DNA from 2 places in the Psychromonas sp. KJ10-5 genome. Region 1 is predicted to be linked to the other one. Evidence: predicted binding sites of a transcription regulator. Region 1 holds the regulator's gene; the other holds the start of a gene.
What was found. Region 1 encodes FliA, which starts transcription of late flagellar genes. Its sites were predicted from a motif close to CTAAAGNTNNNNNNNNNNNNGCCGATA; they were not measured.

Region 2: the regulator FliA is predicted to act here: its motif matches at 1,450-1,476, upstream of AC0L3W_RS08435 (VC2046/SO_2500 family protein).

What each region holds. Positions count from the first base shown of each region.
Region 1 is NZ_CM147864.1:3,723,988-3,727,192, reverse strand. It holds gene AC0L3W_RS16395 (protein phosphatase CheZ) at 1-377, opposite strand, end outside; gene cheY (chemotaxis response regulator CheY) at 393-776, opposite strand; gene AC0L3W_RS16385 (RNA polymerase sigma factor FliA) at 921-1,631, opposite strand; gene AC0L3W_RS16380 (MinD/ParA family protein) at 1,673-2,545, opposite strand; gene flhF (flagellar biosynthesis protein FlhF) at 2,605-3,205, opposite strand, start outside.
Region 2 is NZ_CM147864.1:1,897,544-1,900,748, reverse strand. It holds gene AC0L3W_RS08445 (response regulator) at 1-1,122, opposite strand, end outside; tRNA gene AC0L3W_RS08440 (tRNA-Tyr) at 1,304-1,387, opposite strand; gene AC0L3W_RS08435 (VC2046/SO_2500 family protein) at 1,523-2,077, shown strand; gene AC0L3W_RS08430 (DUF3332 family protein) at 2,324-2,908, shown strand; gene purU (formyltetrahydrofolate deformylase) at 3,012-3,205, opposite strand, start outside.

The sequences.
Region 1 (3,205 bases):
TTGCTCCAACTTGGCATAACCTCATCCAAGTCATTAATCAACTTATCAGTCACAGGTAAACAATGATCAATTGCATCCATAGTGGTATTGGCTGCTTTGTCAGTCATTTCAATAACGTAATTCAAACGATTTTTTGCATCAGGTAAATCATGACCAGCTAAATCTAATAAACGCGTATCATTATGAAAACTTAGTAATGCTTCATGTAACTCACGGGTTAACTCGCCCACTTGCCCAAACAAGACGCTTTCAGTGGTATTAAAATGTTTAACACTTTCTACAATTTTATTAGCATCTTCTATTTGGTCTGCTTCTAAATGTGCAACTAAGGCTTTAGCTTCTGAAAGTGATAGGTGTGGCATTACATTATTTGCCATACTTAACTCCTTAAATTAAGCTAAACGCTCAAAGATTTTGTCTAATTTTTCTTTCAATGTACCTGCAGTAAACGGCTTAATTATGTAACCGTTAACACCAGCTTGTGCAGCTTCAATGATTTGCTCTCGCTTTGCTTCTGCAGTTACCATTAATACTGGAAGATGTTTTAAATTAGGGTCTTTACGGATCTCTTTTAACAGTTGGATCCCTTCCATAATTGGCATATTCCAATCAGTTACAACAAACTCGAAGTCACCGTTTTTTAACATCGGCAACGCCGTGTGACCATCATCTGCTTCAAATGTATTGGTAAAACCTAAGTCCCTTAATAAGTTTTTAATTATCCTTCTCATTGTCGAAAAATCATCAACAATTAAAACCTTCATTTCTTTATTCAAAATATTCCCCTAGAACAAAAATCTACCTATATCTATATATATGTTATATATAGATAAAAATTGCAAAAAAATACATTAATTTTTTAAATTATCTTTAGCTCAACACGATAATGTGAGCCACTACAGATAATTACCCCTTAATAGTTACATTTTAGCAGAGTTAACTTTAGATTTCAGTTTATGCAAAGCTTGGCTAAGAATTTGACTGACGCGAGACTCACTCACCTCTAAAATTAACCCTATTTCTTTTAAATTTAATTCTTCGTCGTAATACAGAGATAATACTAATGCCTCTCTTTGTGGAAGAGTCTCTATCATCTCAGCTAATTGCTTTGTAAATTGGTTTTCAGCAACATTATCAAAAGTGCTATCTGCTGTTGCACTAGTTTGTGCGAACATATCATTAGGATTGGGCAAATCCTCATAAGCTACTAATTTGGCACAATTTACGTCTTGTAACATTTTTTGGTATTCACCCAGTGTTACTTGCAAATAATTGGCCACTTCTACTTCAGTTGCACTTTCACCCGTTTGCTTTTCTACCGCATCAATTGCTGCTGCAATGGTACGACTGTTCTTGTGAACGGAACGAGGAACCCAATCTCCTTTACGCATCTCATCAAGCATCGCACCGCGAATACGAATACCGGCAAATGTCTCAAAGCTTGCGCCTTTAGTTGCATCAAAATTACGCGCGGCTTCTAATAAACCGATCATGCCAGACTGCACAAGATCATCGACTAATACATTAGCAGGCAATCGAGCCATTAAATGGTATGCAATTTTTTGTACTAACTCTGAATGACGACCAATCAAATCAGATGTATCAGATTGATATCCCTGCGCTTTAATCACTTATAAACATTCCCGCTTTAGTTATTATCTATAACAGCTATCTATAAAAGTTCTTTAATACTTTCATCGTTATCGTTTAATAATAATTTTTCAATGAAAAACTCTAAATGTCCACCCGGTTGATGTGGGATCGGCCAATCAGTGGCACGGTTTGCTAATGCTTTAAATGCCAAAGATGCAGGGGTTTTAGGGAAGGCATCAACCACAGTTTTTTGCTTTCTAACAGCTTGACGCACATTGCCATCAAAAGGAATACAAGCAACCAGCTCTAAAGAAGCATCCAAAAAACGATCTGTTACTCGGGTAAGCTTAGTAAAAAGGTCTTGTCCTTCACGGAGACTGCGTACCATATTCGCGACGATCTTGAAACGATACACACCATTTTGCTTACTTAGTATCTTAATCAATGCATAGGCATCGGTGATAGAAGTAGGCTCATCACACACTACCATCAACACATCTTGCGCAGCTTGAGCAAAACTAACCACCATATTTGAAATACCAGCAGCGGTATCAATTAATAAGATATCAATAGGCGTTTGTAATGAACTGAATGCTTGAATCAATCCCGCATGTTCAACATCTGTTAATTCAACCATAGATTGCGTACCAGAAGTTGCTGGGATGATCATCACCCCTTCTGGACCATGAACAATCACTTCGTCTAACGTACATTCACCAGATAACACATGAGAAAGATTTTTAATTACTCGGATACCCAATAAAACATCGACATTTGCTAGTCCTAAATCGGCATCAAGTATCATTACTCGCTTACCCATTTTTGCAAGCGATACAGCCATATTAAGCGTTACATTAGTTTTACCTACGCCGCCTTTACCGCCAGTTACTGCAATAACTTTCACTTGGTGATTTGCCATTCGTCTTAACCCGCTTGCTTGATCTGCCATCATCTTACTTACTCATTATTTAAATTAATTAAACCAACATATTATGTACTATAACACCGAAATTAATCGTCTGTATTGCTATACCATTGATGTGACTCTTCTTGTTGCTGGTTTTCCATCATTGTTAACGTATCACTGATTAAACTTTCCACTTTTGCTATTTCAATATCTTCAGGCACTCGCTGCCCAGTTGTGATATAACTAATCGGTAAAGCATGCTTCATTGTGACACTTAATACTTCACCTAAACCTAGACTTTCATCAATTTTAGTTAAGATACATCCAGATAACGGAATGCGTTTAAAGTGCTGTAATGCTTCTTCAACTACACGACGCTGCGCAGTTGATGGAACCACTAAGTAGCTCTTAATATTCACGCCACTGCTACTCATTAACGTTTCTAGCTGTTCTGAAAGACGAACATCTCGTTGGCCCATGCCAGCAGTATCAATCAACACTAAACGCTTTTCTCTAAACTGATATAAAATTTGTGATAATTCATCGGCATCTTTGGCAACTCTGACTGCGCACCCCATGATTTTACCGTAGGTCGCTAACTGTTCATGTGCGCCAATACGATATGTGTCAGTAGTAATTAAAGCCACTTGTTCTGGCCCATATTTAATGGCAAATTGTGCAGCCAACTTGGCGATTGTCGTTGTT
Region 2 (3,205 bases), 1.8 Mb from region 1:
TTTGGCTTTAAGTGGCTCATTTAACGTAAATAATACGTTGGCTTGGTATATTTCATCAAAACCATTAAAGTTGAAATCTTTATTTTTACCTTCTTCAAAGCGGCTTTGATATAAGGTCGAAGAGACACGCTTTAAGATGTGCCTGCGCTCATTCAAGTCAGTCTCTTGCTTAGCTAGATTAAGAATACTGCGCAAGTAGTTAGCAAGATGACAAGGGTCTGGATAAAAAGAGTTACGACTTAAGAATAAAATGGATGAGTAACTATTAACCATCACTAAATATTCTTCCATCTCATTAGCTAATAAAGCCACTTCTTGATGACGTTCAATACTGTGATGAGTGGCGTTCGCTGCTTGAGTTAAAATAGTTAATGCATTGTTTAGTTGACCATCTTGCTTATATGAACGTGCTAACCAGCGGTAAGCTTCCATCTGTAAAGGTGAGCTTTCAATCAAGCGTGTTAATACTTCTATCGACTCTTTATACTTTTTCTGTAAAAACAGAGATCTACCTAGGCTAATACACGGCCTAACCAGCGGCCTTAATTCAATTAATGGTTTTAAAATACGGTCTGCATTGGCAAACTCTTTTGTTTCAATATAGATTTCAGCTAATAAGTTCTTGCACAAATTACGGTTTTCCGAAGAGGCTTGAATCTTATCTTTACAAAGGGAGATAGCTAATGGGTAATCTTGATCTGAAATCGCTTTATAGATATCTTGCAACATTGACTTTCGTTGCGTAGCAGCGGTTAACCGGGTACTTAATTGCACAGGAGAAAAGGGCTTCATTAGGTAATCATCGGGTGATTTTTCCATAGCCGTTAACACCATGCGCTTATTACTATCGCCTGTGATAATAAAGCAAATTGCGTGGTCTGGGATTAACTTATTTTGCTTTAGATAATCTAAAAGTTGTACGCCATTCTTACCTGCACCTAAATTGTAATCAAACAAGTAAATATCGAATTTAATGAGACTAGCCACTTTGACTGCTTGATCTGTTGTTTCAACAAAGGTCATATCTTTAGCACCTTGGTTGATTAGCATGGTCTTCATCATTACATGGAATGGCTTTTGATCATCTACTATTAATATTTTTTTATTATTATAACGATACATAATTAATACCAATCTAATTTACAATCTTCTTTGCTGATAATACCAAGTACATTAATGGATAAAAATAAGTAAAGGAGTGTAGGCGGTATTTGTCAAGATATAGCCCTTTTTACATTATGTTTTAATAATTTAAAAGGAATTAGAAGCAAAAACGGCGTGTCTGCATAGAATGAAGGTGAAATGGTGGAGGGAGGTGGATTCGAACCACCGAAGCTTTCGCGACAGATTTACAATCTGTTCCCTTTGGCCACTCGGGAACCCCTCCGTTATTTCGAGGAGCATAATATCAGAAAATAATTACATGTGAAGATTAAATTCAAAAAAACATTAAATAAAATCAGCTTGTTGCCGATAAAAATAGGAGTGGACATAAAAAATCAGTAGGAGCTCATATTTCAGTATGAATATTGAACAACTTAAACAGCAAGCGGTAATTAATGAATGGCAGTTAGGACAACAGTTAAATACTGCTGTACATGCTGGCACCCGCGATAAGTTTAATTTGTTACTGAGTTTCTTATCTGATGATGCTCGTGATTTTGCACAGTTTGATGTGAAAACTAATCCTGAACAGGTGGCTCAACAGCAAGACTTACGCACTTATTTTGAATTGCCAGCAAGTCAGCCATTGTTGAACACTGGGCCATCGAGCAAATTATTGGCAGAATTAAATACAGATCTGCATCAAGGAAAGTTAGCTGATATTCGCCTTAAACAGTTATTAAGTAATGAAGCGCTATTATCGAGAAATAAATTGGACGTTTTACCTGTTGATATCATTGATAATTTACCGTTACATAAAAAGTTACGAGTCAATGCTGCAAAGGAGTTTGACATGGCCGGAGTGGAAACTGAAAGCCAATATTTATCAGGTATCGGTACAAGCCTATTAGATGAATATAAAAACTTAGATTTAGACAATAATCCTTTAAAAGTAACCCGTCCCAGATATTGATATGAGTAATACTTTATGACGATTTTACGCTTTGCCTATTAATTAATAGTGGGTTATTGAGTAAAGTGATGGAAGGACCTGACAAAACGTCCTTGGTTGAACTTCACTTATTGTGTGCTGTCATAATGGCAACTTAACTAACATTACGCTGATACAACCCACTGTTTTTTGTATTGCAGAAGAGAATCAAAAAGTGGGGTAACGGGGATTAGTTTTGTTTTTATATATCAAAATAGGAAAATATTTATGGGAAACAAAATGCCTAAAAGTGCTGTGAAAAAAGTAGCCATGTTAACTGCTGTTGTGTCGTTAACGTCAGCTTTATCTGCTTGTGTTGGTAGTAATGCCGTTACTGATAAAGTCATGCAGTTTAACTTAGAGGTAGTTGATAACCGCTACGCTCGTGGTGGCGTTAATATCTTATTATTACCTGTTTATGCATTAACATTAGCAGTTGATGTCGTTGTCTTTAACTCTTTAGAGTTCTGGACTGGAAAGAATCCACTGAACGGTAGCCCACATATTTTCGACTCTGAGGTGAAAACTCAATATCAAATAAATGAAGGGTTAGATCCGTCTCTAAGAAAAGCACCGTTAAAACCATTAACCAATAAAACAGATAATGAAAAATCAGTTTACTCAGTACAAGTAAATCCAGTAAATGAAAATACTATTGATTACGATATTGTTTACACTAATGGTGAAAAAGCAGTATTGCGTGGGGAAAAAGTAGGGGAGAAGGTAACTTTCTCATTAAACGGGGAAGTGGTTACAACCGCGTCAATGAATGAACTATCTGCATATATGGCTGAACAACAACCTCAATCTTAATTAATCTAGGTTGTTCTATTACTTAGTTTTATTGATAACCGAACATTAAAAAAAACCTTAACAATCGTTAAGGTTTTTTTATAGGTTAATGATTTAACCTTAATTATTTAAAGACTACGGTACGGTTAGCGTAAACAAAGACTTTATCGTCTAATACTTGCTGTAATGCTCGACTTAAAACTGATTTTTCAACATCTCGTCCTGCTTTTGCAAGTTGCTCTGCATTATATGCATGGTCAATGTGTGCCACATCTTGTGTAATGATTGGCCCTTCATCTAAGTCGTTATTAACAAAGT